Regions from separate parts of the Comamonas sp. GCA5 genome, predicted to be linked through region 3. Evidence: predicted binding sites of a transcription regulator. Region 3 holds the regulator's gene; each other region holds the start of a gene.
The links. The regulator FNR, encoded in region 3, switches genes on or off when oxygen is low (the NO sensors DNR and NnrR bind a similar motif). The targets are predictions, from matches to a motif close to TTGATNNNNATCAA.

Region 1: a site for FNR is predicted at 3,015-3,028, ahead of SJH88_RS17090 (universal stress protein). Genes of this name have one in related genera too.
Region 2: a site for FNR is predicted at 1,684-1,697, ahead of SJH88_RS17155 (DUF3149 domain-containing protein). Genes of this name have one in related genera too.

Annotation. Positions count from the first base shown of each region.
Region 1 covers NZ_JAZHFR010000104.1:3,571-7,713, reverse strand. The annotation lists gene SJH88_RS17110 (phosphoenolpyruvate carboxykinase (GTP)) at 1-589, shown strand, start outside; gene SJH88_RS17105 (hypothetical protein) at 754-969, opposite strand; gene SJH88_RS17100 (LysR family transcriptional regulator) at 1,115-2,071, shown strand; gene SJH88_RS17095 (metallophosphoesterase) at 2,126-2,980, shown strand; gene SJH88_RS17090 (universal stress protein) at 3,084-3,509, shown strand; gene SJH88_RS17085 (ATP-binding protein) at 3,581-4,143, opposite strand, start outside.
Region 2 covers NZ_JAZHFR010000105.1:2,738-6,880, forward strand. The annotation lists gene SJH88_RS17140 (LysE/ArgO family amino acid transporter) at 1-81, opposite strand, end outside; gene SJH88_RS17145 (HTH-type transcriptional regulator ArgP) at 163-1,080, shown strand; gene SJH88_RS17150 (DUF2721 domain-containing protein) at 1,096-1,554, opposite strand; gene SJH88_RS17155 (DUF3149 domain-containing protein) at 1,772-1,957, shown strand; gene SJH88_RS17160 (hypothetical protein) at 2,185-2,793, shown strand; gene SJH88_RS17165 (hypothetical protein) at 2,824-3,225, opposite strand; gene SJH88_RS17170 (hypothetical protein) at 3,994-4,143, opposite strand, start outside.
Region 3 covers NZ_JAZHFR010000012.1:21,598-25,740, reverse strand. The annotation lists gene hemN (oxygen-independent coproporphyrinogen III oxidase) at 1-989, opposite strand, end outside; gene fnr (fumarate/nitrate reduction transcriptional regulator Fnr) at 1,195-1,920, shown strand; gene SJH88_RS04850 (hypothetical protein) at 1,990-2,295, opposite strand; gene SJH88_RS04845 (FixH family protein) at 2,541-2,828, opposite strand; gene ccoG (cytochrome c oxidase accessory protein CcoG) at 2,904-4,143, opposite strand, start outside.

The DNA of each region.
Region 1 (4,143 bases), on a different contig from region 3:
CATCATCTTCGGTGGCCGCCGCTCCACCACCGTGCCCCTGGTGACCGAAGCCCGCAACTGGACCGAAGGCGTCTACATGGCTGCCACCATGGGTTCGGAAACCACCGCCGCCGCCTTTGGCGCCCAGGGCGTGGTACGCCGCGACCCCTTCGCCATGCTGCCGTTCGCCGGCTACAACATGAGCGACTACTTCGCCCACTGGCTGAAGCTGGGCGCCCAGATCGAAGCGCAAGGCGCCGCCCTGCCCAAGATCTTCACCACCAACTGGTTCCGCAAGGACGCCGACGGCAAGTTCGTCTGGCCCGGCTACGGTGAAAACATGCGCGTGCTGAAGTGGATGATCGACCGCATCGAAGGCCAGGCCCAGGGCCAGGACACCGCCTTCGGCGTGGCGCCCCAGTACGGCGAGATCAACTGGACCGGCCTGAACTTCAGCGCTGAGCAGTTCGCCACCGTCACCGGCATCGACAAGGCCGCCTGGAACGAAGAGCTGAAGCTGCACACCGCCCACTTCGAACAGCTGGCCCAGGGCCTGCCCCAGGCCCTGCTGGACACCAAGGCGGCACTGGAAGCCCGCCTGTCCGCTTAAAAAGTGAGCTGCCAGCGCTGGTGTTTGAAGACGTTCAGACACCCAGCGCTACCAAAAGCAAAAGGAGCATGTGCTGCATGCTCCTTTTTTATATGGCCACAAAAAAGCCGCTGACGGCGCAGCGGCGGTTTTTGGAGGGTCGGACCCGCAAGGGCCGGGGCGCCTTAGCGCTGGCCGGCGGTCGCCGACATGGCGCGCGACAGGTCGGCCATCACGCGGGCATCCTGCAGGGCCATGTTCCACGTCAGCTCATCGGCGCGCACGGCACGGCGCGCGGCCTTCCAGGCCTTCCACTGCTGTGCAGCGATGGAGATCAGCCAAGGGAACAGGGCTTGGGGAGCCTGGCGGGGAGTGGGATGGGCGATGGTCGAGGTGGTCATGGTAGGGCCTAAAACGTGCGCCTGGGTGTGGGCTTGTGGTCCATCGGACAGTGCACAGCCGCAATACTAGGGTTACCCCTAAAACCCTTCAAATTTATATTTTGAATCATCATCATTCACTACAGTGATGATTAAATCTTCCGCCATGACGCCCCACGACTTTCGCCTGCTGGACCTGAACTTGCTGCGCGTGTTCGATGCCGTCATGGCCGAGGGCAGCCTGACGCGTGCGGCCGACAAGTTAGCACTCACACAACCTGCCGTCAGCAACGCCATGCGCCGCCTGCGCGACGCCCTGGGCGATGAGCTGCTGGTGCGCCGCGGCCACGGCGTGCAGCCCACGCCGCGCGCCCAGGCGCTGTGGCCCGTGGTGCGTGAGGCCCTGGACAACCTGCAGCACAGCCTGGCGCCGCAGCGCTTCGACCCGGCCAGCGCCACCACCACCCTGGTGCTGGCCATGGCCGATGCCACGGCCTCCACCCTGATCCCCAACCTGGTCGGCATCCTGGAGCGCGAGGCCCCGCAGCTGGCCATCCGCATCGTGCCGCTGACCACCCGCGACCCGCGCGGCCTGCTGGATGCCGAGACCGCCGACATGGCCGTGGGCTACTTCCCCGCCGTGCTGGCCGACCTGACCGCCCGCGCCCAGGCCGGCACCCTGGTGGCGCACGAGCACCGGCGCCTGTACGACGGCGAATACGTGGCCGTGATGCGCAAGGACCACCCCCTGGCCTGGATGCCGTTGACGCTGGAGCACTACTGCGCCGCCCGCCACCTGCTGGTCAGCTTTTCCGGCCGCGCCTACGGCTTCATCGACGAGGCCCTGGCCGCCCTGGGCCGCGAGCGGCAGATCGTGATGACCGTGAACCAGTACACCACGGCCGCCCGGGTGGTGGCCCAGTCCGACCTGGTGACCGTGCTGCCGCGCCACTTCGTACCCATCACCGGGCTGGCGGCGCAGTTGCAGGTGCACCCGCTGCCGCTGGAAGTGCCCGCCGTGCACGTCGACGCGCTGTGGCACAAGCGCGGCCCGCACCGCCCCGCCTACGACTGGCTGCTGCAGGCGCTGAACCGCGCCGCCCTCAAAGCCTTCAGCCCCTGAACGCCCTGCGCCGCGGCGATGCCGGACAATGGCGCCGAGCACCTTCCTGTCGCCATGAACCTGCAACTGCTGTCCGACCTCCACCTCGAAGTTCACCCCCACTTTCAGCCCACCCCGGCCGCCGATGCCCAGGTGCTGGTGCTGGCCGGCGACATCGGCTCCTACCAGGCCGGCAGCCTGCTGCAGGGCGAGTATTTCGGGCTGGAGCGCTTTTCGCCCCTGCCACAGTTCGCCGGCTGGCCCTGCCCGGTGGTGTTCGTGCCCGGCAACCACGAGTACGACGCCCAGGACTGGGATGCGGCCCACGACCGCCTGCGCCGCGTCTGCGATGCGCTGGGCCTCATCTGGCTGGAACGCGCCACCGCGGTGCTGGACGGCGTGCGCTTTGTCGGCACCACGCTGTGGACCGACTACGACGCCATCGCCCTGCTGGACGATCAGGTGCAGGCCGGCGACGTCGGCCGCCTGCTGAAGCTGCGCGAGAAGTCCTTCCGCGCTGCCAACTTCTACCTCAGCAAGACCGGCGGCACCCGCCACGGCCAGCCCTTTCTGGCCGAGCCCATGCGCGCCCAGGCGCTGGAATGCCAAGCCTGGCTGCGCAACGCGCTGCAGCAACCCTGCGACGGCCCCACCGTGGTCGTGACCCACTTCGCCCCCAGCCTGCGCAGCAGCGACCCGCGCTACGGCCTGGTGCCCGGCACGGCCGGCTTTTGCAATGCGCTGGACGCGCTGCTGCCCCAAGCCCAGCTGTGGCTGCACGGCCACCTGCATGCCCCCAGCGACTACACCGCCCAGGGCCACCATGCCGATGGCCGTCCCTGGCAGTGCCGCGTCGTGGCCAACCCGCTGGGCTATGCGCGCAAGGGCGAGCAGGTGCATTTCCAGCCCGGCCGCTGCATCCGCTTATGATTTCCGGGCTTTCCTGCTGCGACGCCCCAAAAACATGACGTAAGTCAAGACAACATCGGCGCCAGTCATTACGCTGTCCCTTGTCCTTTTGGAGATATTTGCCATGAAAATCCTGCTCGCTGTCGACGGAAGCCCCTTCACCAAGAAAATGCTGGCCTACCTGGCTGCGCACGAAGAGCTGATCACCGCAGGCCGCCATGAATACACCGCCCTGACCGTCCAGCCGTCCCTGCCTCCCCGCGCCCGCGCGGCCCTGAGCAAGGACATGGTGGATGAGTACTACGCGGAAGAATCGGCCAAAGTGCTGGACCCCGTCACCAAGTTCCTGGCGCAAAGCGGCATCACCGTGCACACCCGTGCCGAAATCGGCCCCGCCGGCACCACGATTGCCAAGATCGCCGAAGACGAGAAGTTCGACCTGATCATCATGGGCACCCACGGCCACGGCTCGCTGGGCAAGCTGGTGATGGGCTCGGTCTCCACCCAGGTGCTGGCCAACTGCTCGGTGCCGGTGATGCTGATCCGCTGATCCCGCACACTGCCAAAAGGGCTGCCGCTGGCAGCCCTTTTTTGTGGGTGGAATGTCCCGCCGGTGCGGTCTCAACCGGCCGCCTGCAGCGGCAGGCGCAGCACGAAGCTGGCGCCGGGGCGCCCGTCGCGGCGGTCCTCGCAACGCACGCTGCCACCATGGCGCTGCGCAATGCTGCGCACCAGGGACAAGCCCAGGCCCACGCCCCCCGAGCGCTCGCTGGCCCCAGGCAGGCGATAAAACTTTTCAAAGATGCGTTCGCGCTGCGCCGGCGGCACACCGGGGCCGATGTCCTCGACCCGGATCACGGCCATCGCCCCCTCGCGCGACAGCGTCAGGCTGACCTCGCCATGGCTGTAGCGGCGGGCATTCTCCAGCAGGTTGCGCAGGGCGCGGCGCACCAGCTTGGCAATCGCCGGCACCTCCAGTCCCTCGGTGGCCTCCACGTCCAGGTCGGCATCCACGCGCGCGCATTCCTCGGCGGCCAGCCCGATCAGGTCCAGCACCTCCATGGTGCCCACGTCCACCTCGGGCGACTCCAGCCGGCTGGCCAGCAGGATCTCGTCCACCAGCTGGTCCAGCTCGGCGATGTTGCGCTGGATCTCGGCCTTGGCCGCCGCCACCGAGGCGCAGT
Region 2 (4,143 bases), on a different contig from region 3:
CTGCGCCCCGATGGAGACGATCAGCGACAGGCACACGGTAAAACCTGCCAGCCAGGAAGAGGTGATTTCAGCATTCCACATGCGGCCAATTCTCCCGCCGCATTGCCGGACTTATACAGATAAGATAAATTAAATTACTTCATTCAAATTAAGTTTTTCTACATGCTCGACTACGCTGGACTGGAAGCATTGGCCGCTGTGCTGCGCGAAGGCAGTTTTGACCGTGCGGCCCGCAAGCTGCACGTCACGCCCTCGGCCATCTCGCAACGCATCAAGTTGCTGGAAGAGCGCCTGGGCCAGGTGCTGGTGATGCGCGGCGCGCCCTGCACCGGCACCGAGGCCGGGCGTCGCCTGTGTCTGCACGTGGAGCAGGTGGCGTTGCTCGAAAACGAGCTGCGCCGCAACAACCCCGAGCTGGTGCCCGAAGGCCAGGTGGCCCGCCCCACGCTGAAGCTGGCGGTGAATGCGGATTCGCTCAACAGCTGGTTCGTGGATGCCATGGCCGCCTTCACCCAGGAAGGCAACGAGCTGCTGGACATCAGCATCGACGACCAGGACCACACGGCCAAGCGCATCAAGGAAGGCGAGGTGATGGCGGCGGTCACGGCCTCGTCCAGCCACATCACGGGCTGCAACATCTGGCCCCTGGCGAACATGCAGTACGTGGCCGCTGCCAGCCCGGCCTTCATCGCCCGCTATTTCGGCGCCCAGGGCATCAATGCCCAGACCCTGTCGCAGGCACCGGTGCTGACCTACGACCGCAAGGACGCGATGCAGGACAAGTGGCTGCACCAGCAAGGCGTCTCGGCCCGCCATGCGCCGCCGCGCCACTGGGTGCCATCGGCACACGCCTTCGTGCGCGCCTGCGAAGCCGGCGTGGCCTGGGGCATGCACCCCACGGTGCTGATCCGCGAGCACCTGGCCAACGGCAGTCTGGTGGAGCTGCTGCCGGGCAGCGGCATTCCGGTGCCCCTGTACTGGGCGCATGCGCGCAATGCGCAGACCGGACTGGAGCGCCTGACGCAGTGCGTGATCAATGCCGCCCAGGCTTGGTTAGAGCCCATCGACCCCAAGCCCTGAGCGGCCACAGGGCGGTCAGTGCCGCATCTGCCGCCCGGTCTCCAGCACGTTGAAGTTCAGCAGATCGGTGGCCAGCACCGTCTCCCACATGAAGCAGGCCAGCGCGGCGATGAACGAGAACACCCCACCCAGGAACAGGAACACCGCCACCATCTGCCCCTGCTCCACCCAGGCCTGGCCGATGAACAGGAAGACAATCGTCAGCCCGATCAGGAAGCCGCACAGCGTCAGCAAGCCGATCGACCAGTTGGCAATGCGGCCCCGCGTGCGCAGGTAGTTCAGCTCGCGCAGGCCGCGGTCGATGAACTCCTCATCGTTGCTGGCGCGCACGCGCTCCTCCATCACCCGGGCCCGGTCGATGATGCGTGCCAGCCGCCCGGCCACGGCGCCGATCATGCCGGCCACGGCCGTTAAAAAGAACACTGGCGCCACGGCCAGTTGCACGCTGTGTGTGACGTTGGAAGCGTCGATCATGTGTTGTTTCTCACCCATTCAAACTAGTTGGCGCTGCAGACGAACGGCCATGCCCGCATGGTATGCAAAAAACCGGCCCGACCGGCCATCCAGACCCTTGCTTTAACGCAAATCGCCCAGTCCGGCCGTTTGATGTGCCGCAAACGCCCCCCGCCACCCGCACGCGATAGTGACGACACACCTATTAACACATGACTGATTGCGGAGGATGTTTGCCATGAAGATGTTCAACGACCTGATCTCGACCGACTACGGCCTGATGAGCCTGATCGTCATCCTGATCACCATTGCCATGTGGATTTACTTCACCGTGCTCTTCCTGGGCAAGATCAACAAGAGCGCTTCCGCCGCCGCTTCGGCCGACAGCCAGGCCGCCACGCCCTCCGCCAAAAATTCTCTCTAACTTCTTGTTTTTTAAGCACTTTCTTAGATCAACAAAAAGTCAGCCCCACATCCAACCCCACAGGCGTGAACAGTTACAACTATCTTTTGATAGCCAAGCTATGACAAACAAAAGCCTGCATACGCGGGCTTTGTTTTTTGTCACATCAACACCTTGCCGTTGCCTCTATTGCTTTACTAGCCGTTGACAGCTAGGCTTAGAAACTTGTTTCAAATCGCTTCTAAGCTATGCGCTCATTAATTTTCATTGCCGCTGCAGCAGCAACTATTGTGGGGTGTGTTTCCATGGAGCGATCACCTGCTCTTGGCGATGCAGGGAATCTAATCTTTGAAAAAGATGCGTATGGAAATGAGTTCATTGTCGAAGCAAAGTACTCATACAAGCTTGCCAATCCAACTGAGAAGGACGCATTGCCTCTTTGCGTCTCACAAATTGTTGAGAACAGATCCGTGGGAGTGAAAGGCAACACTACAAGCATTGGGCCTTACACGGGGAGGCTCTACACCCAGCAAATTAGTTCAACACTTGGCGGCGGACAAGTCATCAGATACGTGTCAGATGATCGTAAAAAGGTAATTGCAGAAGGCGCTGCAACGTATGAAACGGGGTCTGCATTCGTATCTCGGAATGTTCGATATGTGCTTACTGCTAAAACCGAAGAACAAGCTCTAAACCTATCCTTCGGCAAGCTTGAGCATGTACAACTCGATAGCGGTGTAGCTTCGAATAATGGCTACGGGAAGATCGGTAGCTGGGCTGGGGCCACTCCTGACAAGGCTTTGGAGAAAATAAAAAGCGTTGCAGAAGCACTCCACCAATGTTTGACCCACACGTAATGCAACGCACTGCCTGCCAAAAACACGTGGTTATCTCCGGGGCTGCTCTGTCTGCAAAGGTGCGACCTGGCCTGCGCTGAAACCCATCCCCGTACCCATTTCACTGGTTGATGAAGATGTCTCCATCAATTTTCCAGCGCCGTCGAATCGAAGCATTGCGACGTTAGAGGATGTATCTGCGCCGCCAATAAATCCCCCAACAAAAGGAATGAATGTTTCAGGTCGTACTTTCGACTCTGCAAAGACATACATGAGACTGGTAGTGCCATCGCTCATTCTTGTTTTGTTTGTTGGCTTACCCAGTACAGCAACAACCTGCTCAAGCGTTGTTTCTCCAGGCTTGAAGTGCTTCATTTGCTCATCTGTCACTTTCACACCAGAAGCGGCACATCCAGCAACCAATAAAGCTATTAGCAGAGTTGAAATTCGCACGTCATCTCCTTTTTCGGCGATAAAAGCCAAACTTACCAAAAGTGCTTGCCTTCTTAAAGGCAAGAACTACTCACCTCCACGAGTAGAGCATGTTGAGAGCATCCATGACACTGCCTTCATCCCTAATCGCCTGCCAGCGCAGCCGCTGATAGGTCTTCCAATGCATACCTTTGGGCTTTGGCCCTGCCCCATTCGCTATCCCTGCAGGCCAACCTAGCGCCGCCCTGTTCTTTTCAGCTTTGCGGATTGCACGATCAAACGGTGTTTCGCGCTGACTGGGATAAGCAAGCTTATGACAGTGGCGACATGCAAAGATAGCGCCGCCGTACAACACTGCCACACGCCTGCCACAACCCTTTGCAGGGCAGCGCCACCAAGGACGCTCTGCGCCATAGTTGCACCCCGTCCAATCAAGGCCAACTGCATAGCCAACATCGCGCCAATCGCCGCTATTACTGCGCTGCTTATAGAAGAGGTGAACGCCCCCCTTACTATGCACCTCAATACGTATTGATGCTAGCACAGTACCTTCGTCACGGCGCACCCATAGCCAGTTGAATGAATGTCCTTCGCGAAGTCGTCCAGCACGCACAATCTGCCGTACATCCAAGCTGCGCATGTCATCCGTTGTGCCCTTGACTGCCATGCGCCCACTGCCATAACCACCCATAGCTGTACCTCTTTGCAAAATTTTCCGAAGTCATTAGGCAATTTCAAGAATCTCTACAGACTGCAAAAAAATCTTCCTACTGCTGTAGAGCAGATGCACTACGCCATGGGTAGCTGCCACCTATAACGACTTGCTTTCAAGCCCTTGCCCTTTTCGACCTCGATCAACAGCTTGTCAATCACAAAAGACTTCAGAATCTTGGCTGCAACCGTGTGATCTATACCGAGTAATTGGCCTGCAATGCGACA
Region 3 (4,143 bases):
GCCGAAACCCCCAGCGCAATCAGATCGCAATCCGGCTGGGTGCTGTAACCCTGGAAGTTGCGATGCAAGCGCCCCTGGCGCTTGGCCACTGCCAGCGCATCCTCGGGCAAGGCAAAGTGGTCCATGCCCACATACACGTAGCCCGCGTCGATGAAACTCGCGATGGCCGCCGACAGCATGTTCACTTTGTCTGCCGCAGGCGGCAAGTCCTGCTGCAGGATGCGGCGCTGGGCCTTGAAACGCTCGGGCAAGTGGGCGTAGGCATACAAGGCAATACGGTCCGGGCGCAGTTGCGCCACCTGTTGCAGCGTGCGCGCAAACGATTGCGCATTCTGCTTGGGCAGGCCATAAATCAGGTCCACATTGATGGACTGGAATCCCAGTTCGCGCGCAGCGGCCACCAGATCAAACACCTGCTCGGCGGGCTGCTCGCGGTGCACGGCCTTTTGCACATCGGGATCGAAGTCCTGCACGCCGAAACTCAGGCGGTTGAAGCCAACTTCCTTGAGCACAGCCAGGCGCTCGCGCGTCACCGTGCGCGGGTCCACCTCGATGGAATACTCGCCAGCAGGATCAAAGGCGAAACGCTCGCGCAGCATCTGCCACAGCTCACGCAACTCGTCATCGGACAGGAACGTGGGCGTTCCTCCGCCGACATGGAACTGGCTGACCACCTGCCCCCGCCCGCAGTGCTGCAGGTGCAGATCGACCTCGCGCTCCAGATAGCGCATGTACGTGGCCGCACGCTCATGGTGCTTGGTCACGATCTTGTTGCACGCGCAGTAATAGCACAGCGATTCGCAAAACGGGATGTGCACATACAGCGACATCGGCTGCTTGGCAGCCGCAGCGACTTTGCGTTGCTTCAGAGCCAAGATATAGTCGCTATCACCAAACGCTTCCACAAACCTGTCTGCTGTGGGGTAAGAGGTATAGCGTGGACCAGGTACGTCGTAACGACGCAGGAGTTCGGGTGTGACGACAGTCATGAATCTTTTTTCCTTGATTGTTAGACTGTGCACCAATGGCCCGCAACCATCCTTGACGTGAATCAAGAGGTCTGCGATCAAGCAATGCCACAATTTTGACAAGCATCATTCACCGCAATCCCAGTTGTAACAGCTTCTTTTTTTACCGACTTTTAACGCACCGCGTGACCCGCAAGATCGCCTGCACCACGCCGCGTCCGAGTACATGACCCCTCCAACCATCAAAGTAACCTGTTCCAACTGCAACCTGCGCGAGCTGTGCATGCCCGCGGGGCTGAGTGAGCAGCAGTTGCAGCGCATCGACGAAATTGTGGCCACCCGCCGCAAGGTCAAGCGCGGCGGCACGCTGTTCCGCAACGGGGAGCCCTTCACATCGCTGTATGCCATCCGCACAGGCTTTTTCAAGACCTGCGTGGCTACCGAAGATGGTCGCGACCAGGTGACAGGCTTTCAGATGGCCGGCGAGATCATTGGTCTGGATGGCATCGTGCATGACCACCACACCTGCGATGCAGTGGCCCTGGAAGATGCCGAAGTGTGCGTGATGCCGTTTGACGGGCTGGAGGAGGTGTCGCGCGAAGTGACGGCCCTGCAGACCCACGTGCACAAGGTCATGAGCCGCGAGATCGTGCGCGAGCACGGCGTGATGCTGCTGCTGGGCAGCATGCGCGCTGAGGAACGCCTGGCGGCCTTCATCCTGAATCTGGTGCAGCGTCTGCACGCACGCGGCTTCTCGTCGTCGGAACTGGTGCTGCGCATGACGCGCGAAGAGATCGGCAGCTACCTGGGCCTGAAGCTGGAGACGGTCAGCCGCACTTTCTCGAAGTTCGTCGAAGAAGGTATGGTGGAGGTCAAACAACGCCACGTGCGCATTCTTGATACCGCCGCGCTGCAACGCCTGGTTAACAGCCACCAAGACTGCAACAAATAACCACTGCCGCTGCCTCAGAGCAGGTCCACGAAAAAAGCCTTCCTGCATCAACAGGAAGGCTTTTTTCATTCAAGCGTTGTTGGGATAGCAGGCTTGCAGCCGCTCGGGGTCGCCAAGCCCAGTCGACGGCGCCTGGGCTTGGGCATTGACCGCTGCGCTGGGCAGGGCCAGCACCATGGTCATCCAGCCGGCCACGGCGAAGACCGCCCAGAACGCAAAGAATGCCAGGGTGTAGATGGCCGTGCGCGACAGCTCCACCGTCTGCCCCATCCACAGCATGTCGTGCGGGTCAAACGCCGCAAAGACCAGCATCTCCATCACGCCGGCCGCCACAAAGGCCGGCCAGCCAATCCACATCCAGCGTCGTGTCCACATAAAAGCACTCCTTCGCAAGAGGTTGTACCTAAATTGTGTCCACAGCCGCTGAACCATGCTTGTGGGACAAACACTGAATAAAAAAACATAGCTGCCAGCGCTTGATTCCATTGAATTTCAAATAGTTTTCTATTTGAAACCTACTGATTACATGCGCCAGCAGCTATGTTTTAAGCCAATCCCCTCTGCGCGGTCATGCCCCCGTGCTGCCGAGAACAGCACAAACGGCCTGTCAGCGCGCCGCATCACTTGGGTGCCAGGTTGGGCAAATCGTCCGCAGGGGTGGCGGCGTGGTTGCGCACCGCGTGCGCAGGCGCATGGCTTTTGTCCGGGTTGCGCAATTGCTCGTTGATGTTCACGCCCTTCTGGTAATAGTCGGGGTCCACAACCGGATCCGCGCCACGCGTGGCAATGACCAAGGTGACAATGCCCGCCACCACCACGATGGCAGGACCTGCCAGCACCAGCCACACATGGCCGAACTTCCACCAGGGAGCGGTCGAGACTTCGGGCTTCATTTCAGCTTGAGACATCCTAGACTTTCTGAGAAATAAACAAACACCGCGCACAGTGCCCGAGGGGGCCGTGCGCCAGACCCGCATCCACGGTCAACGCGGCACCAGGAACACGGATTTTTCGGACACCCGGCCCTCACCGCTGCGCGCGTCGATGTCGAACACGATGTGGTGCGAGCCGGGCTCCGCCGCACCGTAGGGAATCTGCACCCGCACGGCCACGCCGCGCGTCTGGGCGGGCAGCACTTCGACCTCGCCCCCTTCGACCAGTTCGATCCCGTTGAGCCCATGCACCTGCACATGGTAGGTCTGGGTGGCCTCGGTGGCGTTCATGACCTGCAGCCGATAGACATTCTCCAGCTTGCCACCGGCCACGATCCGGGCCAGCGAGGCACGGTCGCGGATCACGTCCACCTTCAACGGCTCACGCAGCGCCATGCTCACCACCATCGCCACCGACAGACCGACTAGGACGGCCCCGTAAATCAGCACCCGGGGGCGGGCGATGCGCCGCAGGATCTGGGAGCGCTGCCAGCGCTGGGTGACGGCGTTTTGCGTCGTCAAGCGGATCAGGCCCCGCGGGTAATGCATGTTGTCCATCACGTTGTTGCACGCATCGATGCACAAGCCACAGCCGATGCACTCGTACTGCAGGCCGTTGCGGATGTCGATGCCCACCGGACAGACCTGGACGCAGAGCTTGCAGTCGATGCAGTCGCCCAGCCCCTGGGCCTTGTAATCCGCATCCTTCTTGCGCGGACCGCGTGCTTCGCCGCGCACGGTGTCATAGCTGACCACCAGCGTGTCCTTGTCAAACATCGCGCTCTGGAAGCGCGCGTAGGGGCACATGTACTTGCAGACCTGCTCGCGCATGTAGCCGGCATTGCCATAGGTGGCAAAACCGTAGAACAGCACCCAGAAGATCTGCCAGCCACCTTGCAAGGCCAGCAGTTCGCTGCCCAGCTCGCGGATGGGTACAAAGTAGCCCACGAAGGTGAAGCCCGTCCACAAGGCAAACACCACCCACAGCAACTGCTTGAGCGATTTTTTCCAGACCTTCTCCCAGGTCCAGCCGGCCTGGTCCAGACGGATGCGCGCACTGCGATCGCCTTCGACCTTGTGCTCGATCCACATGAAAATTTCCGTGTACACCGTCTGCGGGCAGGTGAAGCCGCACCACAGGCGCCCGGCCACGGCCGTGAACAGGAACAGGGCCAGCGCGCTGATGATCAGCAGCCCCGTGAGGTAAATGAAGTCCTGCGGGTACAGCACATAGCCGAACAGGTAAAAGCGCCGCGCGCCCAGATCGAACAGCACCATCTGGCGCTGCCCC